Regions from separate parts of the Anaerospora sp. genome, predicted to be linked through region 2. Evidence: riboswitches for the same ligand, from Rfam matches in the RefSeq annotation. Region 2 holds a riboswitch; each other region holds the start of a gene.
The links. A riboswitch is a leader RNA that binds a small molecule or an ion and turns the genes downstream of it on or off. The one in region 2 is predicted to bind thiamine pyrophosphate.

Region 1 (10,859 bases), on a different contig from region 2:
GGGCTGTTAATATACAAGTGAATATCCTTATCAGGATCTTCTGCTTCTAAAAACAACAATTGAGCAATGATTAAATTCGCCACATGATCATCAATCGGACCGCCTATGAAAATAATGCGGTCTTTGAGTAAACGGGAATATATATCATAAGCCCGTTCACCTCGGTTAGATTGCTCAACTACCATTGGCACATAAGACACGAAAACCACCTCGGGTTAATTTTATTTACCCAACTTTATGCTGCTTACGCCTTAACTGCGTTATCAATAATAAACTGGGCTGCTTTCTTCCGTACGACTGAATCTACCAGTCCCATAATACGGCCTTCTTTGCGAATAATTTCCCATACATCTTTAGGGTCTGCACCAAAGTTTTGGGCCATTCCAGCTACTTCTGCATCCATATCCTCAGAAGTTACTTCAATTTTTTCTGTTTTTGCCACTGCTTCCAGAAGCAAATCAGTTTTGACATTGACAGCAGCTGCTTCGCGGTAATTCTCTCTAAGCTTGGCAATATCCATACCGGAGTATTTCAGATAAGCATCCAGTTTCATTCCCCGGTTTTCCAGGCTAACCTGCAGGTCCTGAATCATTTGTCCGATGCGCTGTTCAATCATTACTTCCGGAATCTCAACAGTTGCATTGTCTACAGCCGCTTTAATGGAATTATTGCGGAAATCGCGTTCGGCGTTTTCAACTGCAGTCTGTTCTAGCTTATTCTTCAAATCAGCCTTTAATTCCTCTAGGCTTTCAAACTCACTGACATCTTTAGCAAAGTCATCATCCACTTCAGGCATTTCCTTGCGTTTAATATCGTGAATTTTTACTTTGAACTCGGCTGCTTTGCCTGCTAATTCAGGCACAAAGTAGTCTTCGGGGAATGTGACAGTTACAGTTTTTTCATCGCCGGCTTTTGCTCCCAGCAATTGATCTTCAAAGCCCGGGATAAAGCTGCCTGAACCAACTTCCAGCGGATAGCCTTTTGCATCGCCGCCCTTAAAAGGCTGACCATCAACGAAACCGTCAAAGTCGATGATTGCAAAATCTCCACTAGCAAGTACAGCATCTTCAACTACTACCATTTTGGCATGACGATTGCGCAGGCTGTCCAGTTGACGGGCAACTTCTTCATCTTGCACTACAGCAGCAGCTTTCTCAACTTTAACGCCTTTGTATTCGCCTAATTGAATTTCAGGTTTAGTAACAATTGTTGCTTTGAACTTTAATGGTTGATCTTCCTGGAATGTAATAACCTCGATCTCCGGACGGGTCACGGGTTCAACCTTTTGTTCTTCCAAGGCTTTGTTATAAGCTTCGGGAGCAAGTATTTCAAAGGCCTCATCCAGAATTGCCTCTTTACCAATACGTGACTCAAGCACTTTACGGGGAGCCTTGCCTTTACGGAAGCCCGGAACATTTACGCGGCTAGCCAGTTTCTGATATGCCTTATTCACCGCTTTTGTTACTTCGGTTTGGGGCACTTCCATTTCTAACACCATTTTATGATTGTCTATTCTTTCCGCTATTACCTTCATTTATGTACTTTCCTCCTTAGAAATGCGTTCGGCATTACCTGGCTGTCAAACAGTATACCCATATTGACAGAAAAAATTACCAGCAGGCAAAACGAGGGCATGCCATACCCTAAATCATACCATAAGAGTATGACAAAAACAAGAGATTGTGCCTGATTCGGCAACATGAAAAAACCCAACAAAAATTGTCGGGTTTGTGGAGCGGAAAACGAGATTCGAACTCGCGACCCTCGCCTTGGCAAGGCGATGCTCTACCGCTGAGCTACTTCCGCATAAGTGTTATTAGCTTGGCAACATCTTCTATTATAGCCAGCCCGCCTGTTATTGTCAACGCAGATTTATGTATTTTCTATTTTATGTTTCACCCTTCCCTATACTTCTACATATTATGTACCAAGAGTAATTCTCTACTTTTAATAAAGGAGGCTGCGCCTCGTGAGAAACAACCGATATAACCGGCCCAGATGGGAAGATCCTGAAATATACGACTGGAGCGACCGCTTTGAAGATGATTGGGATGATGAAGATGATGCCGAGTGGCGCGACGAAAGGTGTCTGCCGTTTTTAGGAATCGGCTTAGGCGTAGGCTTTATTGCCGGCTTTGGCTGTAATCCGCGCCGTCAATGCTTTCCTCGCTTTGGTTGCTTTCCCCGTTCCTGCTATCCCCGGATCAGCTGCAACCCTAATGGCTGCTTCCCCTGGAATTGCTATCCACGATAATATTTTCTTAAGACGCCTGCCTTGCAGCTGGCGCCTTTTTCTTTTCTCACAACTGACCGTGTCCCTTCATATGATGTAGGAAAGATTGAGGAAGGGGGACCTATCATTGTATTTTCGATTGCACAAGCACTGCCATATTGTAGAAGGAGCCAAACGCGGTGCCATATATAACGTACATTCAGGCAAAGTATTATCAATTAACAGAGGTGCCATTGAATTGATAACAGAATGCCAGGCAGCTCCACTTGAAGACCTTATGGATATTTCCGATCCTGCCAATCAAATTTTTCTTAAATTCCTGAACGATTTGGTGAGCAAGGAGCTCGGCTCTATGTATATCCTGGAGCCGGACTGCTCAGAAGACTCTGCCGTTGATCCTGCCTTGCAAAGGAACGAAGAAACGCTCGAGTTTCTCTGGCTTGAGCTGACCTCCAACTGTAATAACCGCTGCCTCCATTGCTATGCGGCCAGCGGCCCTTGCCAGACGCCGGACAAAGTTCCGCTTGAACGTTGGTTATCCTTAATCACTGAGGCCCGGCAAATCGGCGCTACTGCCATTCAGCTAATCGGCGGAGAGCCTTTATTCTATCCTCAGTGGCGCCAATTAGTGGAAAAAGCATCCAGCGAAGGCTATGATTTTATAGAAATATTTACCAATGCCACAATTATTACCGACGATGATATTGAGTTTTTCAAACAGCATAACGTCAGTATTGCTACGACTATATATGCAGACAACGCCGTTGTTCACGATCAAATAACCCTTAATCCGGGAAGTTTTGCCAAAACCTTCGGCAATATCAAAAAGATCCTGGCAGCCGAGATTCCGCTTAGAATTGCATCCATCATTATGAAACCCAATGAACAGGAAGTAGACAACATCATGAAATTATGCGATGAGCTGGGCGTTGAAGTGAATCCCCCTGACGTAGTCCGTCCGACTGGGCGGGGTGACGACAAAGAACTGCTGCCACAGACTTACCGCAAACCGCCTATTAAACCGCCCTTTCATACCGACAGTCAGTCTTTTGCACGGGCAACCGCCTTTCATCCCTGCCTGTCCGGAAAGCTGGCTATCACGTCGGATGGCGATGTTATTCCCTGCATATTTGCCCGCAATCAGATTTGCGGCAATGTCCTGCAAGATTCTTTACCCGCAATTGTTAACGGTGAAAAAATGCAGAACTGCTGGCATACTACCAAGGATAAAGTAGAAAAGTGCCAAGACTGTGAATACCGCTATGCTTGCGGTGACTGCCGCCCGCTGGCGCAGGGAAGCGACTCTTCAAAACGCTGGCTGGCCTGTTCCTCCGAATGCTCTTACAATCCATATACAGGCGTTTGGGAAGATAAATAAATGTTCCTGCTGATGCCCTTTTATTCTGCTGCTAGTATTGTATAATAATAATGAGTTCTCTTGTTTGATCTAATCGGAAAGCGGCAACAGCTTTCCGATTAGATAGACAGTGCTTCCTTCCTAAGCGACCGGATAAAAAAGGGAAAAAATGGGTTTACTAATTACCAGGTACAACCATATTGCATTAGTGGAGTGACTTTTTTGAATAACTATCGAACAAGCAACTTGCTTGACATCTCCCGTTGGAAACTATCACCTTATCAAATTTTATCAGCCAGCTTTGCTGCGCTCATCTTGTTAGGAGCGTTCCTGCTATCTCTGCCGATTTCTTCAGCCAGCGGACAATCCACCAATTTCGTGGACGCCTTGTTTACGGCTACGTCAGCGGTTTGCATCACCGGTCTTATCGTTGTCGACACCGGAACCTATTGGTCCTTATTTGGACAACTTGTCATTATTTTACTGGTTCAAGCCGGCGGATTAGGAATTATGACCATGACAACCCTGATTGCCCTGTTAATCGGAAAAAAGATTAATCTCCGACAGCGGCTTATTATGCAAGAAGCACTGAATCAGCTTACGTTGTCCGGCATTGTACGGATCACAATTTACATTTTAAAAATGACCTTTCTGATTGAATTTATTGGCGGCACGATATTAGCCCTTCACTGGTATGGCGAATATGGTCTTTCTAGTATTTATCTGGGGTACTGGCATTCTATTTCTTCCTTTTGCAATGCGGGCTTTGATTTGCTCGGCAACTCCAAAAGCCTTACCGGCTATGTTTCGGACATTACCATCAACCTAACAGTCGCCACGCTCGTACTGTTAGGAGGAATGGGCTTTGCCGTCATTGCCGATGTATGGACAACACGCAGCTTTACACGACTATCGTTACACACTAAAATTGTCCTAGTAACAAGCACTGTACTGCTGCTGACAGGAACGATTGTTATCTTCCTGCTCGAGTATAACAATCCTGCCACACTGGGAACGCTCAGTTGGCCGGACAAAGTTCTCAGCAGTTTTTTTCAGTCTGTCACTACCCGCAGCGCCGGCTATAATACAATCTCTATCAGCGGCTTAGAAACAGCCACCTTGTTTTTCATGAGTATCTTAATGTTTATCGGCGCAGCGCCAGGCTCAACGGGGGGCGGCATTAAAACCTCAACTTTTGCCGTACTCATGCTGGTAGTTTGGGCCATCATTCGCGGCAAACAGGATATTGAGGTCTTTCATCGATCCATCCCCCGGCAGATCATCTACAGAGCTTTCGCAGTAGCTTTTATTGCTTCTTTGCTTGTTATCTTTATTACAATGATGTTGGTAATTCAAGAAAACCACCCCTTCATCAGCCTTTTGTTCGAAGTTGTTTCTGCCTTCGGTACTGTAGGTCTTTCAACAGGAATTACGCCTGCCTTAAGTGATTCCAGCAAATTCTGGTTAATCATTACCATGTTTGCCGGCCGGGTCGGTCCAGTCACGCTGGCACTTGCTCTGGCACTAAGAGAAAAGAAGCAGTCCGTTCATTTCCCTGAGGGAAAAATCATAATTGGCTAATTTATAATAGGAGATAGAGTGTATGGCGAAGAAAAAACGACAATTTGCAGTAATAGGCCTGGGACGATTTGGCGCAAGTGTAGCGCTTACCCTGGCCCGTTCCGGACACGACGTACTAGCAGTTGACTCAGATGAGGAAAAAGCACAAAAACTCAGTGATGAGGTTACCCATGTAGCAGTCGCAGATACAACAGATGAAGCTGCCCTCAAGACACTGGGAATACGTAATTTTGATGTAGTAGTAGTCGCAATTGGTGAAGATATGCAGGCGAATGTACTGACTACATTGTTGTTAAAAGATATGGGTGTTACGCACATTGTTGCAAAAGCGCGCAACGAACTGCACGGTAAAATGCTGAAAAAAATAGGCGCTGACCGGATTGTTTATCCCGAACGCGATATGGGCCAGCGGGTAGCACATAATTTAGTTTCCACCAACGTTCTTGATTATATTGAGCTCTCACCTAACTTAAGCCTTGTAGAAATCAACGCACCTCAGTCTCTTATCGGCAAAAGCCTGGCTGAAGCCAATCTGCGCGCTAAATATGAAATGAACGTTGTTGCCATTAAACGGGCCGATAAAATCATTGTACCGCCCCATCCCAGCGATAAAATTACTTCTGAAGATGTATTAATCGTGGTTGGCGGCATTGAAGGCTTGCAGCGGCTGGAAGAACTTGAGTGATTAACTAACAAAGAGCAGGCGCGGTATATACCGGCGCCTGCTCTTTATTTCGCTGTTGAAAAATAACTGTTTATTCCATTGTAAAGTCCCAAAGCAGCCTTACGCCAGAACGTCGTCTTGCTAAGCAGCCTGGCTTCCTGGGGATTAGAAATAAAAGCTACCTCTGCCAGAATTGCTGGCATATGTGTGTTTTCCAACACATAAAAATCATTTTCTTCAAAACCACGGTCAGAGAGGCCCACCTGCCGCACAAGGTTGCTCTGCAGAATTTGGGCAAAGCGGCGATCCTCATTCGTTTTTTCATAAAAATAAGTTGTAGTACCTTGCGCCTCATTCGTTGAAAAAGCATCAGCGTGAATACTGACAAACAAATCGGCATCCATGCGATTGGCAACATTAACCCTGGCCGCGAGCTCTTCCTTATCTGAAGCCCCTTTATAGGCTACATCTTTATCAGCGGTACGGGTCAACACGACATTAGCCCCTCTGGCAGCAAGCATTTTCTTCAGTTCCAGCGCAATCCCCAGAGTCACATCTTTTTCAACAATATTATTACTCCCAATAGCACCCGTATCACTTCCACCATGACCGGGGTCTACCACAATTGTCTTTCCCTGCACACCGGCATATGTAGCCGCATGCGCTGCCCCATAAGCAGCATTAACCGGCAGCGCCAGGGACAGGATCGCAAGAAAAACAAGCATCTTAAAAGAACTTTTCATTATTTCCATCCTTACTAGAAGGCAATCCATCAGTCACTAACATACACCGCCATTATACCTTATGACGATAAATGCTGACAAACGTAATATTTTCCGGTGTTCTTCCTTATTCTTCATTACAGAATGCACAGATTTACAGCATTCTGGGCAAACTGTGTCTTGACCGAGTTGTGAATTAGAATTAGACAGTGTAGATTTTTTTGCAATGCAAGGCGGAGGAGTCCGCGCAAATCGGGAATATGTAAGGCGACGACAACGCAGCAGTGCGAAAAAAGACACGCTGGCTAAACTAAGATTTAACTTGGTCAAGACACTAAGCCCAGGAGGTGATCGCATGGACAATGAAAAAACCACAGCAGCTGTTGACAATGAGCAGGCTCCAGTAGAATCAACTGATAAAAAAACACAAAATACAGTGCCTACTTTATATCCCGACATCGAGTACGTGAACAGAACATTGCCCTAACAAAAAGCAGGGTAGCAATTGATAAAATCGCTACCCTGCTTTTTGTTACTTCAAAGTAATTTCTTCGCCGTTTAAGATTTTTTTCATATTTTTCATCGGACACATCTTACCGCACATCGTACAGGTGTCTTCACATTCCGGTTTCGATTCTTCCCGGTATCTTCTGGCTTTTTCAGGATCAATCGCCAGTTCGATCATCCGCGGAAAATTAACATCCGCCCGTGCAGCACTCATTTGATTGTCCCAGTCTCTTGCACCGGGTATTCCTTTTGCAATGTCGGCTGCATGAGCGGCAATGCGAGTAGCAATAATTCCTTCTTTCATATCTTCCAGAGTGGGTAAGCGCAGGTGTTCCGCCGGAGTTACAAAACACAGGAAATCCGCCCCATTAGCTGCCGCCACCGCGCCCCCGATTGCGCTGGTAATATGATCATACCCAGGGGCAATATCAGTAACCACCGGTCCCAGTACGTAAAAAGGAGCACCATGGCATAGTTTTTTCTCAATTGTCATATTCGCTGCAATTTCATTGAGCGCCATATGTCCGGGACCTTCAATCATTACCTGTACATTTCTCGCCCAGGCACGTTTAGTCAACTCTCCTAAAACGATCAACTCCTCAATTTGGGCAGCATCGGTTGAATCATTAATGGAACCAGGGCGGCAGGCATCCCCCAGACTAAGTGTCACATCATATTGCTCACAAATATCCAGTAAGCGGTCAAAGTATTCGTAAAACGGATTCTCCTGTTTATTAAGCTCCATCCAGGCAAACAGCAGTGAACCGCCTCGTGAAACAATATTGGTTAATCGCTTGTTGTTTTTCACTCGCTCGGCAGTCGTAGTATTAATACCGCAATGGACCGTCATAAAATCAACGCCATCCTGGGCATGCCTTTCCACAACAGCAAAAAACTCATCAACCGTAATATCTTTTAATTCCTTATCCAGCATACCTACGGCATCATACATCGGCACCGTACCAATCATAGCAGAAGATATTTCTACCAATTTTTGACGGAACTCCTGTGTTTTTCCATAGCAGCTGAGGTCCATAATCGCTTCAGCTTTCAGCTCAATCGCTTTTTTTACTTTATCCAACTCAAAATTAATATCACAGCAATCTTTGGAAACACCTAAGTTAACATTGATCTTTGTCCTAAGGCCTGCGCCGACACCTTCGGGACTTAAGCTAATGTGTCCTTTATTAGCAGGGATAACCACCTTCCCTGCCGCGACCAATTCTATCAGCGTCTCCATTCTCATCTTTTCTTTTTCTGCTACTATGCGCATTTGCTCAGTGACAATCCCTTTTTTGGCAGCATCCATTTGTGTCGTGTAATTCATTGCTACTCCCCTTCCTCATCCTAAATAACAAAAAAGCCTACCACAAGGCAGGCTTTAAAGTATTAATTAAAAAGCTTCCCTCCGGTGGTACTAACCACATCAGGTTTAAGAGTTGGACATGTGTCCTCTCAGCCATTTCGGCACCCCTAGCTGTCTTATTCACTTATTATTACTATACTTGATATTCCAACTATTGTACATCCACATTTTTCTTGCGATATTCAATAAGATCATTCACGGTAACAACCGTCATATTATGATTCATAGCAAATTCTACAATCTCCGGTAAACGAGCCATTGTTCCATCCGGATTAGTAAGCTCACATAAAACCCCGTACGGTTTTAGCCCGGCAAGACGCATTAAATCAACATTCGCCTCTGTGTGACCCGGACGCTCAAGCACGCCACCAGCCTTAGCCCTTAATGGAAAGACATGTCCGGGACGTCTCAGATTAGCAGCACAGGCCTGTTCGGCAATTGCGGCTTTCACTGTTGTCACGCGGTCAGCGGCGGATACACCGGTTGTGACTCCACAGGCCGCCTCAATGGAAACAGTAAATGCCGTTTGAAAGCTGCTTGTATTATGCTCTACCATCATCGGCAGTTCTAAAGCCTGCACTCGCTCTTCAGGGAGACATAAGCAAACAATACCGCTGCCCTCACGAATGAGCATTGCCATTTGTGCTTCATTCAAATGCTCTGCCGCAAAGAAAATATCGCCCTCATTTTCCCGTTCTTCATCGTCAGTCACCAAAATCCCCTGTCCGTTACGCAGTGCTTCAATGGCCTTTTTCACTCTTTCCTCGGGATTGCCAAATCGAACTAGTAAATTCTGATTCAATTAGTATTCCTCCTACTCATATAGTCGGACTTACTTTCGAATCAGGGCATCAGATAGGCAGATGTAATAAAAACTATCACTGCCTTATCCTCTTTCATCCGGACTGTACCGTCGGCACTGGCCTCTCACCAGTTCTGCTGACCTCTTCAAAACGAAGAGCGCTCGCGGGCTCCCCAGTTTACCTGGGATACCGCCGGTGGGGATTCACACCCCGCCCTGAGAATAAGTCACTCAGTTGTAAGTATACTCCCCTGGTAGTATTTGTCAACCAGTACTTAAGTCACAAGAGAGTCTACTACAGCGGCAGCAGCTATCCTTCGCGAAAAATAATGCCTTTTCCGAAAGAGGGATAATTCCAGGAATAACCTTCAAGTCCCTGATTCAGCCTTTCGCATACAAGCCGGCAATTGCCGCATTCCAGACAGCCTACATGATCAAAACTGAGTACATCGTTCACCATATCCCATTTATAACGTTCTGCAGGGCACGAGTAGGTACAGGCACGGTGACTGCAAGTCTTACACGCAATTTTGTCGACAACAATATGAGGATTATGATCATCGCTGTCAAAGCGATTTTTAGCTAGACGATCATCCATCGAGAGATTTTTCATAGTGACCGCGCCCCCTTAACCATATCTTTAAACACATCAAAATACGATATTTTATCCGCAACAGTCTCTCTGGCGACACCAAGCACCCGTTTAGCCGGAGTACCGTCTACACCGTAAATATTGCGCATTAAGTCAGCCGCGAGCATAGGATAAGTAGTGAAAACTTGTCTCGTATGTGCCATATAATCATGTGCATTTTTAAAAGTATGCATATCTTTTAGCACACTTTGCTGCAATCGCGTCTCGTAACCTTTTAACATATTTCTGGAATAATCACCTGCATCTATTGCTTCATTAGCCGTCTCAGCTGCTGCAATGCCGGATAAAATAGCATAATCCATTCCCCGAACAGTAAATCCGCTATTAACAACCAGGCCTGCTGCATCACCGGCAATCATAACACCATCGGCAAAAAGCTGAGGAAGCGCTGAAATCCCACCTTCCGGAATAAGGTGTGCAGAATACTCGATAACCTCTCCACCTTCAATATAACGGGAAATAGATGGGTGGTGTTTTAACGCCTCAGCGATATCCGCTACCGGAAGTTTCGCATTCTTCCAGCTAAGAGAATCAACGACCATCCCCAGTGAAATACTGTTCTTATTCGTATAGAGAAATGCACCGCCGCTGATGCCTTTCGTACATTCGCCAACACACAGCATTGCCGTACCAACATCACTGACTGTATTAAATCGCTCATTAATTACCGCTTCAGGCAGTTGAACGATATGCTTAATCCCTAATGCAATATTTTTGAGCTCTAATGGCTTAATAATCCCAGATCTCTCCGCCACAAGAGAATTAACGCCTTCAGCACTAATCACTAAATCAGCTTCAAGCTCTTCATCTCCGATTTTAACACCGCAGACCTTCCCGTCCCTCATAAGAAACGTGTCAACGGTACTGGCCGGAATCATCATGGCTCCCGCATCTTCTGCTTTTGCCGCTAGCCACGCGTCCAGCTTGCTCCTGAGTACCGTATAAGACTGCTGGTTGACCGATGAAAATGTTGAG
Region 2 (10,859 bases):
TCTTGTTAGGCTTGCGGGTTAAACATAACCCCCAAAAGACAATAGCTGCTCCAACAAGCTGCAACAGGCCAAAAGGTTCGTCAAGCAAAAGATATCCCACGACAATTGCAAAGACAGGCGACAGATTATTATACAGTGATGCCGTAGCACTACCGAGCAGACTCACTCCCCAAATCCATAAAAAATTACCGATACACATGGCAAAGATGCCGGAATAGGCAGCACTCAGCCATGCCCCCTCCGATGTTTTGCGCCAGTCAACTTCTATCAGTTCAGGCATTGCGATCAGCGCAAACAGGATCATATTAACAAGAACTATCAAAGTCGTTGTTTGATAATACGAATAGTGAGCCGTTAATTCTTTAGAAAAGATGGTATAGTAAGCATAGCCAATTTGAGCTGCCGATAGTAGCAGCACTCCCATCATATGTTCCGAGGAAAAGCTCATCTCTCTGTCTGATCCCAAAACAATGAGCAGAATTCCGGCAAAGGACATTCCAATCCCGATGATCACAGACTTGCTCAGCACCTCTTCCAGCTTGAAAACCCGATTGAGAATTGCCACCCAAACCGGCAGCATTCCCAATATAAGGGAAGCATTTCCTGCTGAAGTCCGTTGAATCCCTAATGTAAAAAAGAATTGAAATACAAAAAAACCAAATATACTGACCTTTAGAATTTTAAAAATATCCCGTTTTTCAACCGGGCGGTACTGTTTAGATATCAGCAGAACCACTATAGCACAAACAAGCGCGATCATCATGCGGACTGCATTATATGACAGCGGCGGCAGACTTATTAAGCCAACCTTCATGATCGGAGGATTAATGCCCCATAAGAAGGCCACTGCCAGCAATACCAGTTCAGGCCGTATAACGGTATTCATAGTCCCCCTCCCCTTTCACCCCTTAATCCAAATAAAAATATAAGCAGGCCTGCAACAGTCTTTATTGCAAGCCTACTTACTTATTCATCAATTAAGAACTAAAACATATCGTGTAATATCATCGTCTGATCACGACGTGGACCAACCGAAACAATCCCGACCGCAATGCCAGTTACTTCGCTCAAGCGTTCCACATACCGGCGGCAATTAGCAGGTAATTCGTCATAAGTGCGTATGCCGCTGATTGTTTCTTCCCAGCCTGGCAATTCTTCATATACTGGCTCCACTTGTCCCAGTACTTTAAGACTAGCAGGGAATTCATTAATAATTTCACCTTTATATTTATAACCGGTGCAGATTTTCAAGGTTTTCAGACCGTCAAGAATATCCAGACGGGTAATCGCCATGTATTCAATACTGCTTACAATACCGGCATACCGTACTACAGCCGCATCAAGCCAGCCGCAACGACGAGGCCGTCCGGTAACCGTACCAAATTCACGTCCCCGTTCGCGGATCATATCGCCTGTTTCGTCAAGCAATTCCGTCGGGAAGGGGCCTTCACCCACACGGGTACTGTACGCTTTAACCACACCGATTATCTTACCAATCTGTTTGGGCCCCACACCGGCACCGACGCAAGCGCCACCAGCAATAGGATGAGATGAGGTAACATAGGGATACGTACCATGATCCAGATCCAATAAAGTTGCCTGAGCGCCCTCAAACAGAACCTTTTGTCCGGCTTTTATAGCTTCATTCAGTACAGTAGACGTATCTGTTACGTATTGTCTCAATTCTTCGGCATATCCCAGGTATTCCGCTCTAACTTGCTCATAATCAAAGCCTTCCGCCCCATAAACGTTCTTTAGGAGATGGTTTTTGGCTTCCAAATTGCGTTTTAATTTTTCACTAAATTCTTCTTCATCTAAGAGATCTACCATCCGGATACCAACGCGATCGATTTTATCGCCGTAGCAAGGACCGATACCACGTTTGGTAGTTCCAATTTTATGATCTCCACGGGCTACTTCCTCCAGCTCATCAAGCAGCCGGTGGTACGGCATAATAACATGCGCCCGGTTAGACACTTTCAGCCCCGATGCGTCAATTCCCTTAGCATGCATGCCTTTAATTTCTTTCAACATAACAGCCGGGTCTACAACGACACCATTACCGACAACGCACGTTTTCCCTTTATATAATATCCCTGAAGGCAACAGCTGAAGCTTAAATTCGTCGCCACCGACAACAACTGTATGACCTGCATTATTTCCGCCCTGATAGCGAACAACCACATCTGCCTTCTCCGCTAAGAAGTCAACAATCTTACCTTTTCCTTCATCGCCCCATTGAGTACCAATAACAACTACTGATGATGACATATACACATCTTCCCTTCCATATCGTTCACGATTCGCTTAAAGCAAAAGCGTAAACCTGTTATAATCCGAAACGGGCCATAATGGTATCCACATGTTGTAACATGTAACTAGGATCAAAACACACTTCCAGTTCTTCATCCGTCAAATATTGACGAATATCAGGATCATTTTTCAGATTCGTTCTGAAATCCTGCCCTTCCAGCCAACGGGCCATCGCATTGCGCTGCACCCACCGGTAGGCGTCTTCCCGGACGGCACCCTTATCGACAAGCGCTAAAAGTACACGCTGACTGAAGATGAGCCCGCCAGTCTTATTCATATTTGCATTCATGGCATCCGGATAGACAAGCAGCTTATCTACAACATTCGTAAAAATGTGCAGCATATAATCTACCAGTATTGTACTATCAGGCAAGATAACCCGTTCTACAGAAGAATGGCTGATATCCCTTTCGTGCCAGAGCGCCACATCCTCAAATGCTGCGAGAGCATTCCCTCTCACTACCCGGGCCAAACCGCTTACCCTCTCACAAGTAATTGGGTTGCGCTTGTGAGGCATTGCGGATGAACCTTTTTGGTTAGGATGAAAATATTCTTCGGCTTCGCGAATATCCGTTCTCTGGAGATTGCGAATTTCCGTAGCAAATTTATCTAATGAACTTGCAATAATCGCCAAGGTCGACATAAATTCAGCGTGACGGTCCCGTTGAATGACCTGCGTAGCCAGCTTTGCCGCTTTCAGCCCCATTTTTTCACAGACATAAGCTTCCACTTTAGGGTCAATATTGGCATACGTACCCACTGCACCGGATAATTTGCCAACCGCTACCGTTTCGCGGGCGCGCTTCATACGTTCAATGTTTCGCTCTGTCTCATCAAGCCATAAGGCAAATTTTAAACCCAGTGTAATTGGCTCAGCGTGTATCCCATGCGTCCGCCCGATCATAGCCGTATATTTGTGCTCAGCTGCCCGCCGTTTCAATACGTCGCGGAATTTCTCCAGATCACGAATGATAAGATCAGCAGCCTGCTTCATCATGAAGCCTAATGCTGTATCTTTTACATCGCTGGAAGTAAGGCCCATATGAATATATTTAGCCTCATCACCAACATGCTCAGCAACAGCCGTCAAAAACGCAATAATGTCATGATGAATTTCGCGCTCAATTTCACGAATTCGATCAACTGAAAACTTAGCTTTTTCTTTAATAACAGGTACTGCTTCTTCCGGAATTTGCCCTAACTCGGCCATAATTTCGCATGCATATATTTCAATATCCAGCATGGTCTGAAATTCATTTTCGTCTGTCCAGATTCGGCCCATTTCCGGTTTGGTGTATCTTCTGATCATGAATCTCGCTCCTTATTTGCCGCCTTCGCGGGCCAGTATTTCTTTTGCTACAACAACACCCGCTACTGAAGCTTGCGCTAATCCGCGGGTCACTCCGGCACCGTCGCCAATCGCAAAAAAGTTAGGAATCTCGCTTTCCAGCTTATTCGTCAACGTGAGACGAGATGAGTAAAACTTGACTTCCACACCATAGAGTAAGGTATGACGGGAATTTGCGCCAGGTGCCACTTTATCAAGCGCTTCAAACATTTCTTTAATTGCCACAAGGTGACGATAAGGTAGGACCAGACTCAAATCGCCCGGTGTAGCATCTTTCATCGTAGGCTCTACCAGCCCCCGCTTGATACGCTCCGGAGTCGACCGCCGTCCGTCCAAAAGATCACCCAGCCGTTGGACAATTACGCCGCCTCCGAGCATGTTAGCCAGGCGGGCAATGGACTTCCCATAGGCAATTGGTTCTTTAAAAGGCTCAGTAAAGCTCTTAGAAACAAGCAATGCAAAGTTAGTATTGTTGCTCTTCTTATCTGCATAGCTGTGTCCGTTAACGGTAATTAAGCCACCGTTATTTTCTGTAACGACAAAGCCATACGGATTCATACAGAAGGTACGCACGCGGTCATCAAAGGATTTTGTAAAGTAGACCAGCTTAGATTCGTATACTACATCTGTAATATGTTCCATCACAGCTGCTGGCAGTTCAACACGGACGCCAATATCTACCGGATTTGTCATCATGCCCATTCCCAGTTTGGCCGCTTGGTCAACAAACCATTCCGACCCTTCTCTGCCAGGAGCAGCAACTAAATATTTACTTTTGATAATTTCGCCCTTGACTTCAACACCCACATATTGACCATTTTCAACAACAATTTTTTCGACAGTCGTGTTGGAGCGAATTTCAACTTTATCATCAAGATATTCCCGCATACGGGTTAATATCTGCAAGTTTACATCAGTACCTAAGTGACGAATTCTCGCGGGAATAAGATTTAAATCTGCCGAAGCTGAGACACGTTGGAGTCGGCGAATCTCGTCTTTATGATCGTCGCCATATACCTTACGCACATTACCGCCAAACTTACCGTACACAGTATCTATATACTCGATGAGCCTCAGCAGCTCAACTTTATCCATATACTCATCTAAAATACCGCCGTAGTCAGTAGTTAAGGTAAGTTTTCCGTCACTGAAAGCGCCTGCACCACCCCAGCCACAGACAATATCACAGGGCTTACAGTTAACACAGGGCGTTTTATGGGTTTCTTTTGGGCAGCTGCGGGAAGTAATATCCCTGCCCTTTTCTAGTATAAGAACATTCAGTCCTTTATCAGCCAATTCCAAGCCTGTAAAAATCCCAGCCGGACCGGCACCTATAACAATTACATCATATTGTTTCACGTAATTCACCTCGAATATTTATTCTGTCCGAAGGCCACAAAAATAACTCAAACCGGCCCTATACGACCGCCATTTGAGTTGTTTGGAGAATGTACGCGTTTTTTCCCTTGATTATCATAGCATTAAGGACAATGACGTGTCAACACTTTTATCGAATGATATTTTGTTTTATGTGAATAATGTTCGGAAAAACCTCAATGCAGACATGATTGTATCCCTTTTTAAAATTGCATAATCCCAATATACATCCATTAACTTTTGGGAACTCCATCTCTTGTTAAGCGTTATTTTGTCTACAAAGACATACAATATGTGTCATTTATTAGACAATTCGATCATTTCCGAGCCGCTTTTTGCCTGTTTTTATGCTTGGCATAAGTATTGCATGTTTTATTCCAAGAACAATCTTACGAAGCGAGGTTTACGCATATGGAAAGAAAACCCGATATTCTTGCCAGTTTTTTAACTGTTATGCCCTACCTAAACGAGTTGTTGACAAGCGATGTAGGCGTCAGTATTACCGACAGAGAGAACTATCTGTACTACAAAGCAGGCAAAGACCTGGACCTAAAGGTTTCCCCTGGAATGCCGTTAAAGCCTGGAAGCTCCGTGTACCGTGCAATACACGAAAAAAAGCGGGCAACCATCAGAGCGGATAAATCATTATTTGGCATTCCTTATATCGCTGTCGCCATTCCTCTGCTGGATGATTCCGGAAAAGTTATTGGCGCCGCAAGTGTACAAGAAAGCATCTCCAGACAGGAAACACTGAAAGAAATGTCTCAGCACCTTAACGAAAGCGTCACTGTATTGGCTGCCAGCGCCGAAAAAATTTCTGCTCAATCGCAAGAGATTACTGCTATTAGCCGCGAACTTGCCACAACAACTTTTCAGTCAAAGGATCGCGTGCGCGAATCTGATCAAGTCCTAAGTTTAATCAAGATGATTGCTTCTCAGACAAACTTGTTAGGCCTTAATGCAGCAATAGAGGCTGCCCGCGTCGGAGACCAGGGCCGCGGCTTTGGCGTGGTTGCCCAGGAAATTCGTAAATTAGCCGGCACAAGCGCTGATTCGATCAAGCAGATCGAGGATATCATCAGAAGCATCCAACACGATAGCGACTATACTGCCAACCAAATGCAGCTAATCGGCGATGCCATCGGACAAATAACAGACTCCATCATCCAGGTAACAGCTGCCATTCAGCAGACTAACTCTATGACCAACCGTCTTGACTCTCTGGCAAATGAATTAAATAATTAACCTTCGGTTCTTTTGCCTGATATACAAAGAAAAGGAGGGTGTCGCATTTGCTTATCAAAAAGCGATTTGCGTCACCCTCCTTTATACATTATTATTTCCCTAAATAATGAGCCACTATAATATCCGCCTGCTTGGCCGCAGCTACATGCACCTGTGGCGCCAACGGTGGGCAGTCGTCACTAATTGCGGATACCCAGTCGCCAACGACATAAAAATTTTCTTTTCGTCGGTGTATCCGGATATCTTCACTTTTCCCCCAGCCCGCAAGACCAGATACGGCGACAAGTAGCTCTGCTGAGTGGAGATAGGTTTCAACAATCAACTTCTTATATTCAGGCCGGTCAAAAGCTTCGACAACCACATTGCAGTCTGCAAACAATCCTGCTGCATTATCATGGTCCACCTTCAACTGCAGTGCCTCTACCGCTACCGCTTCATTAATCAGCCTAAGATTATCCCGTAGTGCTTCGACCTTAGGCAATCCAACCTGATGACTAAAGAAAAACTGTCGGTTCAGATTACTGCTCTCGATGCAATCAAAGTCTACAATTTTAAAATTTATAAAACCGGTACGAACCAACATTTGTGCGCAGTTTGATCCAAGTCCGCCTGCTCCGGCTATACCAATTTTCACGGAATGTAATTTTGCAATCACTTCCGGCTTTAAATAGCGCAGCAACCCTTGTTCAAGTACACTCATACCACTGCCTCCTTTCCAACCTGCGTTACCATAATTGCCAATCCTTATAAACAGGTTGATAACCCGCTCTCGAAAGCATGGCAGCTACTTCTGCCACATTGCGGTCATCAGAAATTTCAAATTGACTCGTTGCATTTTGTTCAATGTGACCGCCCACCGCAGTACAGGATCCAGCTGACATTTTTGTGACGCCAAGCTTTAACAAATGATCGCGCAGCTTTGCCGGCTCCCTCGTCGACAGTGTAATTCCGCTGCATGGCATGTACAGGCGATAAGCTAATAAATACTGCACCAGATTCTTATCGCTGACTTCGACATTAGGCAAATATCCCCCAGCATGGGGCCGCATGCGAGGCGGCGACATACTGACTTCTACTTCCGGAAATTTTTGCTGCAAATAGTTAGCATGAATACCAGTCATAAATGCTTCCCGGCGCCAGTCATGGAGACCTAGAAGAGCGCCAACATTCACAGTTCGGACTCCTGCCAGGCAAGCCCGCTCGGGCGCATCCAGCCGATAAGAATAGTTGCGTTTGGGACCGGCAAGATGCAGCTGCTCATAGATTGTCTGATCATATACTTCCTGGTAAACAGTCACCCCGTCGACACCGCACGCTACTAAATCGGCATACTCTTCTTGCTCCAGCGGATAAATTTCAATACTGATTGAGGTGAAGAAACTACGCAGGACATTTACACAGTCTTTAATGTAACTGACAGGCGAGTGTCGTCTTGACTCTCCTGTTAAAATAATAAGATGCTTAAGCCCGGTTTGTGCTATTACTTGCGCTTCGTCAGCAACTTCCTCCAGCGTCAGTTTTTTTCGGGTAATACTGTTCCCCGCATGAAAACCACAATATACACATTGATTAACGCAATAATTAGCCAAATACAGCGGCGTATACAGCAGAATGGTCCGGCCAAAACGCTTTGTCGTCAACCAGTGGGCTTTGCATGCCATTTCTTCTAAATAAGCCTCAGCTTTCGGCGAGAGCAGTGTCAGGTAATCCAGCAAATTCATTTCATCCTTGGCAATCACGCCTGCAATCTGCCGGTCTGTAATACTTTCAAAGAATGTATCTATGTTAAAATTCCGGTACTGCTCAATCACACTCTGAACACTCATATTATCCCTGCTTTCCATCCTATTAACTATGTAGAAAACCGGTTAATGGCGATGATGCGCTTGCATAACCCTTTCTGTTTTCCGGTTCCGCCAAATAAGCCATGCGTCCGGCACCTACTGCCAGCCCGAAAGAGCGCGCCATAGCAACAGGGTCACCGGCTGTTGCTACTGCGGTATTGACCAGCACCGCTGCGGCGCCCATTTCCATAGCTTCGGCAGCCTCCGAAGGCCGCCCAATCCCTGCATCAACAATAACTGGTACAGAAATTTCCTCAATTAATATGCGAATTAATTCTTTTGTTTTTAAACCGCGGTTACTGCCAATCGGCGATCCTAACGGCATAACTGCAGCCGCTCCTGCTTCTGCCATTTTTTTAGCAGCCATCAAATCGGGACTCATATAAGGAAGAACAATAAATCCTTCTGCCGCCAGCACTTGCGTTGCCTTAATTGTCTCTAGATTATCAGGCAACAAGTATTTGGCATCAGAAATAACCTCGATTTTAATCCAGTTGCCACAACCGGCAGCCCTTGCTAAACGCGCTATGCGTATTGCCTCCTCTGCCGTCCTTGCACCCGAAGTATTCGGCATCAGGATCGACCCCTCAGGGATATAATTCACAATATTTTCCTGGGCATTATTGGGCTCTATCCGCCTTAATGCCACTGTTATCACCTGCGCTCCTGCAGCTCGGATCACTTCAGGTATAATTGTATGCGAAGAAAACTTGCCAGTACCCAAAAACAGCCTGCTAGCCACTGGCTGACCGCCAATAATCAGCTGGTCTCCCATATTATCAGCCCCCTCCCACAAATGAAACAATTTCCAGCATATCATGCGGCTTAAGGACTACCGTCTCCCACTCATCCTGCTTTAGGATCGCATGATTGTATTCAACAACAATACAGGCTCCATTTAGACCTCTGGCTTTTATCAATGCTGCTACCGTTGCTCCGTCTACAAATTCCTCTTCTTTACCATTGAGCGTCAACTTCATCAAATCCCCTTCCTTTCATAGTGAAATAAAATAAAAAAACGTGCCTCCCCAAAGGATAGGCACGTAGTATGCACAAAACACCTCCCTCCGCGAGCATTATCTCGATCAGGTCATAAGGTCAGAGACTCACAGCCTCACTCTCAGCCCATAACATGGACTCCCTTGGTTGTAAACTATTAAATTACAGCTTTATTCTACTCTACCTTTATTTACCAGTCAAGCCTTCTTGTTTAATGTCGAATCGTAATTTTCATTTTTTGAAGGACTTTACCATTTTGATCAACAAAGCTTACATTCAAACCACCCCAGACATCAGCAATCTGACGGTCAAGCACGACATAGTCCGCCGGGAAGGTAATATTTTTTGTAGTCATTTCACCCGGTCCAGGACTCTTAGTGTGAACCCGTACCGTTAATTGATTGCCGTTGAGCAGTATTCTTTCAATGCCAATATCATAGCCGCCGCCAGCCGTCCCCAGATAGGCAGCTAGTACAAGCTTACTCTGATAATCAATCGCTTTTAATTTTTCAGCCAACACATCATTCTCTTTTACGTCCGCTGAGGCAACAATAGCTTTAAACGACATATCCTTTAAATAGCGGTCATCATACCATTTCCAGGATGTATACTTATTAGTAGAGTAAAGTACCTTTTCACCGGAAACAGGTTTCTCTGGCTGCGATACCGGGTTCACAGGTCCCGTTACTTTATAGATCGTCCAGATAGCATCACCGCCGCCAAAAGGCTTAACGAGAATCATCGCATATACCCTGCCGTCATGTTTCACATCTATATCAATTTGTCCATGCCGGGCCAGGCTTGTACCGCTGTATTGGCGAACAATCGTAAATTCATCCTTGTCAGAAAACCCATAGGCTTTCCCTTCCTGGCGGGCCACTTCCAGCGGATTCAGCCGCCAGCGGTCACGACCAGCATCAACGTCTTGCTGCCATTTAATTAACTTATTATAATCAAGCCCTGCTACGCCGGGACCAATATCAACCTTATCGCCGTGTGACGGAGGATTCTTAATTACTGTTTTAACTTGCTGAATTGATACAACCTGCCATATTTTTCTACTGCCAGCTCCACCAGGCTGCTTCAGTTGAACAAGATAATACTTCTCACCGTGCCCTACCAATACCTTGGCAATACCTGCTGTTCTGTCAGCTGACAGCAGGGTAAAGGTATCTTCTTTATCATTAAAACCATAACGGTCAGCAGAATTTTTCAGTACAAGTACCGGATCAAGCAGCCACACCTTTTGATCGGCCTCAACCTGCTTCTGTAAGCTTTTCAATTCTTCAGCCGGCACCATATCGACATTAACTGGTTGATCGGCTGCCTCCACTACAGCAACCTGCTCCATTTCGCCATTAGCTTTTACGACAACGGCTTCTTCAACAGCTTGAGCTTCACTTTTTTCATCATCCAGCACTTTATATGCAGGTATCGCCGCTTCTTCAGTCGATTCATTCTGAGGCTTAGCAGCCAACTCTTTTTGTTCTTTACCGCCAAACCACTTAGCAGCAGTTACCTCTGTTGCCGCAAGCGGCAGCAGCATAGCGGCCATTAGCGAAACACCAGCCATAGCAGCAGCGATTTTTGTATATTTTTTCTTCATAATTGCTCCCCCTTCTCTTCGACTGGTCAGTCACTTATAATAACGCTGCCTCCGATAGGAAAGTAACGGATGAAAAAAATGCCATCAGACTCAGCAAATAGTGCTATAATATATTTCGTTGGCTAAA
Region 3 (10,859 bases), on a different contig from region 2:
GCCGGATTGTTGTAAAACCTGTTGAAAAAAGAGAATACCGACAATGCCCCAGAGGAGTTTACTGTCTAGTGCATGAAGCAGCATAGCGCGGATGTCGGTTAAGCTTTGCCGTAAGACAAGAATCATTGCACCCACAACGAGTGCCATAGAAATAGAAGCAGGCATTTTCAGGAAAACCACCAGAATAAAGTTAGCTATAATGGGGGCAGTTGCCAGCAGTAGAAAATGATAGCTGGTGCTGCCTGAGTCAGAAATAATTACAGTATTGCCCGATAGCTGATTTTTTTTGAGCGGTGATATAAGTAACAGCCATCCGATGACGGCAGATAAGACCGTTAGCCAAGCCATATGAGAAATCAGGGCGTTTAGTGAAAGCCCGGAAATTTGACTGGCAAGCAGCATGCCGGTAAAAATAGGGTTCGTGTATTCCCAGATGTGACGGAACCAGTAGTTAATAGCAGTTTTAGTTTCAGCTGAAAGGCTGAAAGGCTTACTGGCGCTTTCCACTAGCGGGGCAGAGAAGATCGCTCCACCCAAAGACGGAAGGAACCCTAAAAATGCCGGCATCATTGCCAGCAGGACGCGGTCACTTCGCAGCAGACTGCGGGCTGTAGCCATCAATCCGTCAATAATTCCGCCAGTGCGGAACTGGTATTCAAGACACATGACAAAGTACAGGGCAAAAAGAATTTCCCAGGTGCTGTGGCTGGTGGCAGTACGAAGGGCGGCATTTGCCAGTTTAGCTAATGTTGGCTCAGACAGGATAAATAGAATAGCCGACCCGGCCAGCATGGCATTACCCATTTTTACTTTTCGGTTAAGAGCTATAACAATAACAGCCAGCGTGGCAAGAACTTTTAGTACAGCGAACATCTACGATTGCAACTCCTATGCGAAGAATTGAGAGCATTTTTAAAAAGGTATTCCCTATAAATATAGGGTATACCTGCAACAAAAAAGAGACTGAGGTGGAATTTCTCAGTCCCTGTAGTGCTAGCTTAATTTAATTATGACGAATTCGTTTAAGAAAGGCTTTTGTTCGATCCTGCTCGGTGTTCTCAAATAGCTTCTGCGGTGGACCTTCTTCTACGATAACACCCTGATCCATAAAGATAACCCGGTCTGCAACCTCACGGGCGAAAGCCATTTCATGTGTCACCACAACCATTGTCATACCCTCTATTGCTAGCTCCCGCATAGTAAGCAGAACTTCACCCACTAATTCGGGGTCAAGAGCAGAAGTAGGTTCATCAAAGAGCATGATTTTAGGCTTCATGGCTAATGCCCGGGCGATAGCCACCCGTTGCTGCTGACCGCCTGATAATTCACGGGGATAGGCATCTTGTTTGTCAGTCAGACCAACCTTTTCTAAAAGCTCCAAACCGAGGGCCTCTGCTTCCGATCTGGGAGTGTTTTTTACGATTATCGGTGCTTCAATAATATTTTCCAAAACTGTTTTATGCGGAAAAAGGTTAAAACGTTGAAAAACCATACCGATTTGCATGCGCAGCGCACAAAGATCGGTTTTTGCATTGAGTTCACGACCCTCGAAGGAAATATGGCCTGACTGAATGCTCTCAAGCTGATTAAGACATCTCAGAACGGTACTTTTTCCTGAACCGCTGGGTCCAATGATGACAACTTTTTCTCCTTCGCTGAGGTTAAGGGTAAAGCCTTTTAGTACTTGAACCGCACCGAATGACTTGTGAATGTCCTTCATTTCAACGATATAACTCATTGTCTGGCCATCCTTTTCTCCAGTTTGTCTGCAATGATCATAAAGACGGAATTCATAATCAGATACAGTACAGCAATTGTTGTATAGACCTCAAATGTTCGAAAAGTAGTATAAATAAGTTGCTCGCCAGTACGGAGCAGTTCGGTAATCGTTACAAGAGAAGCGATTGATGAATTTTTGAGTGTCATGATAAATTGATTAACAAGAGGTGGGATACAAATCTTAGTTGCCTGTGGTCCGATGATCCGCAGCATTGCCTGACGGTAATTCATGCCAAGCGACATGGCGGCTTCCATCTGCCCTTTGTCGACAGCTTGAATGCCTGCCCGGATAATTTCGGTAACATATGCTCCTGTATTAATTGCTAATCCCAGTATGCCTGCCGTCATGCTGGATAGTTTAATGCCAAGCTGGGGCAGACCGAAATAGAGGATAAAGAGCTGAACCATTACAGGCGTGCCGCGAATAATCCAAACATAGAGAAAAGCGAGTGTGTTCAGCAGCCGGTTGGAGGATGTCCGGAACAAAGCGCCGCTGATGCCAAATACCATGCCTAACAGCAGAGAAAAAAAGGAGATTTCCAGGGTTACTAGACAGCCTTCTAATAAAACAGGAAACTTAGCTAGAATGATAGAATAATCAAGGTTCATAAAGATGTCCTTTCTTATCAGTTAGTTAGGTGAAGTTACCCATTTTTTATAAAGCTTATCAGCTTCACCGTTTTGTTTCATTTCAGTGAGAACGCTATTAATAACGGTCAGCAGTTCCTGATCCCCTTTTTTGACTGCAATCCCTAAAGACGATTTGGTAAAGGTGTCGCCAACTACTTTAACGCCAGGATGAGCTTTGTTATACTCCAACTGATTCAGCAGGTCATTAACGGCAGCATCTAAGCGGCCATTTTCTAAATCAAGTAAATAGTCAACCGTTTCTTTATAGCTTTTGATTGTGATAGCTGCTCCCTTTTCTTTCAATTCATTGGCGACTTTTTCGCTGGTAGCACCTGTTTTGACGCCAACAACTTTGCCGTTAAGATCACCGGTAGATTTAATATCGTTGTTTTCCGAGCACACAACCAGTACCATTCCGGTATCCATGTAGGGATCGGCAAAATCAACTACTTCTTTGCGGGCATCCGTTATGTACATGGCAGCGATTACTAAATCAGCCTGTCCGTTTTGAACAGAGGGAATCAAACTGGTAAATTGCATTTCCCGTACTTCTAAAGGAACACCAATCTTTTTGGCGATAGCCTCGGCCACATCAATATCATAGCCTACGATTTTATTGGTCTTCTCATCGTGATATTCAAAGGGGCGGTAATTGCCTGTAGCCAAAACCAGCTTTCCGGCTTTTTTAATCTCATCGATACGGCTTGTTTTTTTTGCGGTGTCACTGGTAGCGACCGGTGTCTGACCGCAACCGGAGAGCAAGGTCGCAACGAATACCAGTATTGCCAGCAGGCCAAGGGCTTTTCTGAATGTTTTCATATCCTATCCCTCTTTCTTAAATGAATTATAGTAAGGCTTTTGCCTTATTACCAAATAAAGAGACGGAGCCTGTGTTTGGTTAACACAAGGCTCCGTTGCCATAAAAAAACAGAAAAACCCCGGAATATATTTCCGAGGCTTCATTGCCGAAATCATCTATAGAATTTATTTAAGCATAACAAATTAAATGAGAATTGACAAGACGTTTATTTAAAAGGCTGGAACTTTTCTAGAAGATTTCAGTTGATAATGGATGAGTAGTTGATATAATATTCTAATTATAGTAAAATATAATGGAATATTCTATATTATATGGAGGAAAGTGGAATGAGAAAACAGATTGCTTTTTTGCTGGCTGCATTATTAATTGTAACTATGGTAGTCGCTGGCTGCGGCGGTTCGCAGACGGCCAAAAAAGAGGAAGTAAAATATCCTACTAAACCGATTGAGCTTATTGTACCCTTCGCTGCAGGCGGTGGTACAGATGCAGTGGGCCGCGCTTTTGCCGAAGCGCTTAAAGGCAATTTAAAACAAGAGGTTGTTGTAGTAAATAAAACGGGTGGCGGCGGTGCTGTCGGTATGGCAGAAGGCTTGAAAGCCAAAGCAGATGGCTATACGCTGACCATGGTTACCCGCGAGGTAGTTTCGCTGCCGCTTCAAGGGCAAGCACCTTTTAAGACTGCAGATTTTCGTCTCATTGCCAATGTTAATACTGACCCTACTGTTATTGTTGTATCTACAGATTCAAAGTATAAGACCATTGAGGATCTGCTCGCTGATCTGAAGGCTAATCCAGATAAACTTAATTTTGCTGCTTCTGTAACACCAAACTTTTATGCTATCCAGTTTTCGCAGGCCGCAGGTGTCAAATTTGTCACGGTGCCTTTCCAGGGCGCAGCTCCAGCCATGACGGAGATCCTCGGGGGAAGAGCAGATTTTGGTATTTACGGACCGGGAGAAGTAAAAGCACAAATTGACGCAGGAAAATTACGTCCTTTGGCAGTTATGGCTGATAAACGTTTTGACGGCTTAAAGGATATACCGACGCTGAAAGAAAAAGGAATCGATGCCTCGACAGGTACCTATCGCGGAATTGCTGTTCCTCCTGGAACACCGGATGCGGTTGTGAAAGTGCTGGAGGAGGCAGTAGCCGCTGCTGTTAAGGATGCTAAGTTTGTTGAATTTATGAATAAATCCTTTTTAGGAATCGACTATAAAAATGCCGCAGACTATAAGACATTCCTGGAGAAGGACACTAAAATACTTGAACCGATTATAGAGGCTGGCAAAAAGAAGTAAACTGTAAGCAAGTGGCGGAGCGAAGACTGATAAGCTATCAATCTTCGCTCTGATGTTTTTGAAAGGATGTGTTACGGCGTGAGCAACGCTGGAATATGGGCTGGCAGTATTATATTACTGTATGCAATCATTATATTTTATCAATCTTTCTCACTGGACTATTCAACCCGCCTTGGGCCTGGACCTGGCTTTTTCCCAAGATGGCTGAGTGGTGGATTAATTCTTTTGACTCTTATGTATATATGGGATTGCGCGAAAAATAACAAGGTTTCAACTAGTGAGCTATGGCCTAAAGGAAGAGCTTTGGGAACTATCCTGTCTATGCTGGGCGGGCTGGTTGTTTTTACCGTTATAGTAAATACTACCGGCTTTGTGATAGCAGGCAGCATCTTGCTGTTTGCCATGTTTATCCGCGATTACAAGTGGTATTACGCACTTAGTGCCTCTGTTGCTATAGCGGTGCTATTACTGTTTGTGTTTCAATCGCTGCTGGGAGTTTCACTCCCCGTTAATGAGTATGGATGGTAGGGGGAGAGTAGGAAATGGATTCATTTATACCGTTGCTTGACGGTTTTGCAACAGCGTTAGCAGGCTGGAATTTGTTATATTGTCTTATTGGTGTAACAATCGGCATGCTTGTGGGAATATTGCCCGGCCTGGGGCCAACAACCGGCACGGCTCTGCTGCTGCCAATAACATTTTCCATGGAGCCTGTACCGGCCATTATTATGCTGGCAGGTATTTACTATGGTTCACTATATGGCGGAACGATTACGTCCGTGCTGATCAATACACCTGGGGAAGCAGCCTCGGTGGCAACTTGTTTTGATGGTTACCCAATGGCCAGGCAGGGGCGGGCAGGAACCGCTCTAGGAGTTGCTGCCATTGGCTCTTTTATTGGTGGAACCTTTGCGGTTATCAGTTTAGTATTTATTGGGCCTCCGTTAGCGGAATTCGCCTTGAAATTTGGTCCTCCCGAGTTTTTTGCGTTAATGGTGCTTGGTTTGGTTATGGTTGTCGGGTTAATGGGAAAGTCGATTATTCGCGGTATTATTTCTGCAGTTATCGGCTTGACACTATCCTTAGTCGGTATGGACCCAATTTCTGGCGCTCTCAGATTTACTTTTGGTGAACTTCACTTAATGGAAGGCTTTGATTTTGTAACAATCGCCATGGGTTTATTTGGTATTTCCGAAGTGCTGCAAGGTATGGAGTCCTCTCACCATGCCGGAAAGCCTCCTAAAGTGGGCTCCCTGTTTCCGCGCCGCGAAGAATGGAAACCTACGCTGATGGCTATTGCCAGAGGAACAGGTATCGGCTGCCTCACTGGCTTAATTCCCGGCTCTAATGCCGTTATTCCTACAATATTATCGTACACGGTGGAAAAGAAAGTAGCAAAAGATCCTTCCCGGTTTGGCAAAGGCGCCATTGAGGGAGTTGCCGGTCCTGAAACCGCTAATAATGCGTATTGTGGCGCGGCGCTTATTCCTCTATTTACGCTGGGAATTCCCAGCTCTCCAACGATTGCGGTACTGTTCGGAGCTTTTATTATGCATGGTCTGACGCCTGGACCGGCTTTGTTTCAAAGCAATGCCAATTTCGTCTGGTCAGTTATTGCCAGTATGTTCATCGGCAATGCAATCCTGCTTGTTATGAACCTGCCCTTAGCCCGGATGTGGGGAAAGATTGCTACCATTCCGCCCAAAATGCTCTATCCGGCAATTGTTATTGTATCTGTTCTGGGAGCATATAGTGTGAGCGGCAGTGTGTGGGATATTTGGGTAATGATCGTATTTGGAGTGCTCGGTTATATCATGAAGAAACTCGATATTCCCATGGCACCTGTTGTGCTGACTTTTGTGCTGGGCAAAATGATAGAAAGTTCATTGCTGCAATCCTTGATGTATTTCAAAGGGAGCTTTCTGGGGTTCTTCAACCGGCCTATTGCCGGTACACTGCTGGTCTTAGCGATGCTGCTGTTAATTTTGGCCATAGTGGCCAGCGTGAAAAACAAACGGGGTATATTGGCTGATGATGCTGAGGTGTAATCGTAAGTATGTAAAAACCGGAACACTCATGTTCCGGTTTTTACATTACTGTCAGGCCTCTTCTTTTTGTTCTTCGCTTTGCTCTTCTTCTGGCACACTGACTTCTTCAGGCCGTTCTAAGGATTGGGTGCCATTCAGGCGGATTTTCTCCAGTAATTCGACCATCTGTTTGTTTTGCACAATGATAATTTCCTGGTTCTTTATCATGGCCTGCAGGGGTGTTAATGCCGTTTCAAATCTGTCCGTCACATATTTAACCACTTTTTCGTAGGAAGCCAACTAAAATCCCCTCCTTAAACTATTGCGGTACTTCATCATATTGCAGGACGAGTAAAAAAGTGACTAGTTAAGGAAAGGTTTGCATATTTAGTTATTATATATTAGTATTACAGTAATGGAATATGGGCGAGGGGTGCCGGAGAGACCGGCTGAGATACAGAACGTGTTCTTCTGTGACCCTTAATTCACCTGATCTGGGTAATGCCAGCGTAGGAATAGCCAATAAGGTCTTGTATGTGTCTTGATGCGCATCCCTTATGGGATGCGCTATTTAATTTTAAAAGAAGGTGAAGGAATGAATAGTACAGGCTCTGCCATGGAGTTTAAGCATTTTCTATTTTTGTGGTTTGGTGCAGCAGTGTCTATTGCCGAAATTTTTGCCGGTGGTATTCTCGCTCCACTCGGATTTGCCAGTGGTATTAGCGCGATCCTGTTAGGGCACCTCATAGGGATTGTGCTGTTAGTATTATGCGGTATCATTGGCTCCCGCGAGCGTATTTCCGCTATTGAATCAACCCGCATATCTTTTGGCAGTTATGGAGTGTACTTATTTTCTATATTAAACGTGCTGCAATTGGTTGGCTGGACAGCCATTATGATTATGTCAGCGGCAAAGTCTGCCAATGAAGTCACAAAAATGCTGTGGCAAGGGGATTATCTCGTTGGTTGGCAGCTGGCGATCGGTGGACTTATTATGCTATGGATTGCTTTGGGGCGTGAAGGCGGCTGGAAGAAGGCTAACATCGCAGCAGTTGTTATGTTGTTTGTACTTACTCTGGTTCTGAGTGGCCTGGTTTTTAATAATATCAGCGGTCTCTCTCAAATTCCAGCAGTCGGTGGAATGCCGTTTAGTGCCGGATTAGAGCTTAGTGTAGCGATGCCTCTCTCGTGGCTGCCGCTTATTGCCGATTATACCCGGTATGCAAAATCGGCGAAAAGCTCGGCCTGGGGCAGCGGCCTGGGATATTTTATTGGCAGCTGCTGGATGTATATCATCGGCTTAGGGGTTGCACTTACCGCCGGAACTGCCGATCCCGCTTCCATTATGGTGGCAGCAAATCTGGGATTAGCGGCTCTGGGGATTATTATCCTGGCTACTGTAACTACGACATTTATGGACGCTTACTCGGCGGGGGTCAGTTTTTCCAGTCTTTGCCCCGGATTGAATGAGAAATATATTGCCTTGTTTATGGCTGTAATAGGCACAATGCTGGCCCTTATCGTTAATATGGAGCAATATGAAAGCTTTTTGCTTGCGATCGGCTCCGTTTTTGCTCCCCTGTTTGCTATTGTACTTACTGATTATTTTTGGCTTAAAAATCGCCGTATCAGGCCGGAATTAAAAGCAAACTTTCTAGCCCTGGCAGTATGGGGGCTGGGCGTAGCGCTGTATTACAAGTTTCTTGCATGGGAGCTTGCAATTGGAGCAACAATTCCGGTGCTTGTATTGGTTAGTCTGCTATATGCTATTGTAGGGAGGGTGGCCAATCCATGGATGTATTGCAAGCTGTCTGCCAAACACTCGAGCAAGTAAAAGCACAGAACCCGCTTGTACACCAGTTAACCAATTTTGTTACAGCTAATGACTGTGCGAATGTAACACTGGCGTTGGGAGCTTCGCCTGTAATGACAAATGATCCCGGCGAGGTTGAAGAAATGGTGAGCTTTGCCTCAGCATTGGTTTTAAATATTGGTACATTGAACGGTCAATTGGTTGATTCCATGATTCTTGCCGGCCGAGCAGCAGCGCTAAAGGGAATTCCAGTAATTTTTGATCCCGTAGGAGTTGGCGCCACTAAACTGCGCACTCAGGCAGCCGAGCGGATTATTCGGGAAATTCCACTGGCAGTGATCAGGGGGAACATGTCGGAGATTAAGACACTTGCAGGAATAAATGAGGGAATCCGTGGCGTTGATTCTACAGCAGGTCAAGAGCAGGGACAAGTGGTTGCAGCAAGCCTTTCTAAACGACTGGGGTGCGTTGTGGCAATAACGGGAGCAGTCGATATTATTGCTAGAGAAGATGAAGTGTATCATATTACCAATGGTCATCCGCTGTTAGCGGATGTTACCGGAACCGGCTGCATGTCTACTGCTTTGACAGGCTGCTGCTGTGGTGTTGCTGATTCTGTTATTGGCGCCGTTGCCGGTATTGCCGTTATGGGCATCGCCGGTGAAATTGCCCAAAAGTCTCTGGCAGAGAAGGAAGGCCTGGGAACTTTCCGTGTCCGGCTGATTGATGCCATATCTGCTATGAACAGTGATACGTTTAAGACCTATGCTAAGATAAAAGGAGCGTAAGCAGATGGATATAAGAAGAATGAGCTTTGCGGCTTTGTTTATAGCAGTGGGAGTTTTTTCCGCTCATTTAATCTATATTCCAGTGGGGATTGCCAAGTGTTTTCCCGTTCAACATGCCATTAATGTACTGTTGGCGGTGCTCTTAGGAACGCGTTATGCCGTGAGTGCTGCTTTTGGGATTTCAGTGCTGCGGGTACTGCTCGGTACCGGTTCGCTGCTTGCTTTTCCCGGCAGCTTGTTTGGGGCAGCGCTGGCTGGAATCCTTTATAAACGGACGCAGCATATCGGTGGAGCGGTGCTGGGAGAAATAATTGGCACAGGAATCATCGGTTCACTGGCAGCGTATCCTGTAGCTGCATATATTATTGGATCAAAGGTTGGAGCTTTGTTTTTCGTTGTTCCTTTTCTGGTCAGTACTGCAGGCGGCAGTCTTATTGCCTGCATACTATACTATACGCCTATTACTGCCTATTGCCGTGAGCACCTGGATCATAAATCTGCTTAAGCAGGAATGGTCTATCCTTGGTCGAACTACTTTGTAGTAAAGCAGTACAAGGAGATGGTAGCTATGACCAGAACAGCTTATTCGGCTGAGGGTGCTGTTGCGGTAGGTCCTTATTCACATGCAGTTGATGCAGGGCAAACCATATTTTTTTCGGGGCAGACTCCGATTGATCCGGCAACAGGTGAATTAGTTAAAGGTGATATTGCTAAGCAAACAGAACAGTGCTTCTGTAATTTATTTCAAGTTTTGCAAGCTGCGGGCTTAACACCGGATGACATCGTAAAGGTAACGGTGTTTTTAACCGATATGGCTGATTTTAAGGCAATGAATGAAGTTTATGCTAAGCAATTTCAAGTTCCATATCCTGCAAGAACCACTATCGGAGTAGCTGCTTTGCCGCTGGGAGCGAATGTAGAAATTGAAATGATTGCCCGCAAGGCAACAAAATCCGGGGAGTGAGTGCAATTATTACGTATAAGACAAAAGGGGTATGTGCTACTGAAATCCGTTTTGAAGTAGAAAACGGTGTTGTCACCGATTTGGTATTCGTCGGGGGATGTCCTGGGAATTTAAGTGCAATGACCACATTAATTAAAGGTATGCCTGTTGGTGATGTGATTAAGAAACTGCGCGGAACAATCTGCAGGAATGCAACTTCCTGTGCTGACCAGCTGGCTCAGGCTTTGGAGCAGCATGCAGCGACAACAGAATAATAGGTTGTAAAATGATAAAGACCATTGCTCTAGTGGAGCAGTGGTCTTTTTTTGTTAAAATATGTGTACACATTTACGACATAAAAGTATATCAAAGTACAAATTAAAGTGATATACTTATTGTGACTAATCAGTCATATTTTTAAAATGCTGCTGCTAACTAGGAAGGGTGAAGGTAAGTGCCTTTAACGAATAAGAAGAAGATGGCTATTGTTCTTGCTATTGTTATTACCCTTACAGGGGTAGTGGGGTACCGAATTTATCAAAATATAGCTGCGAGCAAAGCACGTGCCGGCAATATGCAGGCAAAGGCTGCCACTGTTCAAGTCGCCCAGGTTGGCAGGAAGGATATTATTCCCAAGGTCGAGTACTCAGGCAGTCTGGAACCTGTCTGGAGTGCTGACGTATCTGCAAAAGTTGACGGCCGTGTAAATACGCTGACCGTATCTGAAGGAGATCTTGTAAAAAAGGGAACTGTAATCGCGA

Region 1: it holds a riboswitch for thiamine pyrophosphate, as region 2 does, so the genes downstream of both, thiC (phosphomethylpyrimidine synthase ThiC) here and thiS (sulfur carrier protein ThiS) in region 2, are expected to answer to the same signal.
Region 3: it holds a riboswitch for thiamine pyrophosphate, as region 2 does, so the genes downstream of both, cytX (putative hydroxymethylpyrimidine transporter CytX) here and thiS (sulfur carrier protein ThiS) in region 2, are expected to answer to the same signal.

Annotation. Positions count from the first base shown of each region.
Region 1 is NZ_DALZUO010000002.1:130,273-141,131, reverse strand. It holds gene clpP (ATP-dependent Clp endopeptidase proteolytic subunit ClpP) at 1-200, opposite strand, end outside; gene tig (trigger factor) at 245-1,534, opposite strand; tRNA gene RTR76_RS02665 (tRNA-Gly) at 1,732-1,806, opposite strand; gene RTR76_RS02660 (hypothetical protein) at 1,970-2,254, shown strand; gene RTR76_RS02655 (radical SAM/SPASM domain-containing protein) at 2,361-3,611, shown strand; gene RTR76_RS02650 (TrkH family potassium uptake protein) at 3,813-5,171, shown strand; gene RTR76_RS02645 (TrkA family potassium uptake protein) at 5,194-5,856, shown strand; gene RTR76_RS02640 (N-acetylmuramoyl-L-alanine amidase) at 5,901-6,578, opposite strand; gene RTR76_RS02635 (hypothetical protein) at 6,913-7,044, shown strand; gene thiC (phosphomethylpyrimidine synthase ThiC) at 7,090-8,391, opposite strand; TPP riboswitch at 8,451-8,549, opposite strand; gene ribB (3,4-dihydroxy-2-butanone-4-phosphate synthase) at 8,582-9,232, opposite strand; FMN riboswitch at 9,315-9,460, opposite strand; gene RTR76_RS02620 (ferredoxin family protein) at 9,543-9,845, opposite strand; gene RTR76_RS02615 (FAD-dependent oxidoreductase) at 9,842-10,859, opposite strand, start outside.
Region 2 is NZ_DALZUO010000001.1:16,511-27,369, forward strand. It holds gene RTR76_RS00105 (DMT family transporter) at 1-886, opposite strand, end outside; gene RTR76_RS00110 (adenylosuccinate synthase) at 985-2,271, opposite strand; gene purB (adenylosuccinate lyase) at 2,330-3,622, opposite strand; gene RTR76_RS00120 (NAD(P)/FAD-dependent oxidoreductase) at 3,635-5,020, opposite strand; gene RTR76_RS00125 (methyl-accepting chemotaxis protein) at 5,450-6,283, shown strand; gene thiF (sulfur carrier protein ThiS adenylyltransferase ThiF) at 6,375-6,983, opposite strand; gene thiH (2-iminoacetate synthase ThiH) at 7,009-8,109, opposite strand; gene RTR76_RS00140 (thiazole synthase) at 8,132-8,902, opposite strand; gene thiS (sulfur carrier protein ThiS) at 8,907-9,107, opposite strand; TPP riboswitch at 9,173-9,281, opposite strand; gene RTR76_RS00150 (protease complex subunit PrcB family protein) at 9,338-10,732, opposite strand.
Region 3 is NZ_DALZUO010000022.1:25,580-36,438, reverse strand. It holds gene RTR76_RS15700 (DUF401 family protein) at 1-873, opposite strand, end outside; gene RTR76_RS15695 (amino acid ABC transporter ATP-binding protein) at 1,004-1,729, opposite strand; gene RTR76_RS15690 (amino acid ABC transporter permease) at 1,735-2,388, opposite strand; gene RTR76_RS15685 (basic amino acid ABC transporter substrate-binding protein) at 2,410-3,228, opposite strand; gene RTR76_RS15680 (tripartite tricarboxylate transporter substrate binding protein) at 3,556-4,527, shown strand; gene RTR76_RS15675 (tripartite tricarboxylate transporter TctB family protein) at 4,606-5,055, shown strand; gene RTR76_RS15670 (tripartite tricarboxylate transporter permease) at 5,070-6,575, shown strand; gene RTR76_RS15665 (hypothetical protein) at 6,627-6,854, opposite strand; TPP riboswitch at 6,974-7,088, shown strand; gene cytX (putative hydroxymethylpyrimidine transporter CytX) at 7,150-8,388, shown strand; gene thiM (hydroxyethylthiazole kinase) at 8,346-9,155, shown strand; gene thiW (energy coupling factor transporter S component ThiW) at 9,160-9,660, shown strand; gene RTR76_RS15645 (Rid family detoxifying hydrolase) at 9,724-10,119, shown strand; gene RTR76_RS15640 (TIGR03905 family TSCPD domain-containing protein) at 10,116-10,373, shown strand; gene RTR76_RS15635 (efflux RND transporter periplasmic adaptor subunit) at 10,553-10,859, shown strand, end outside.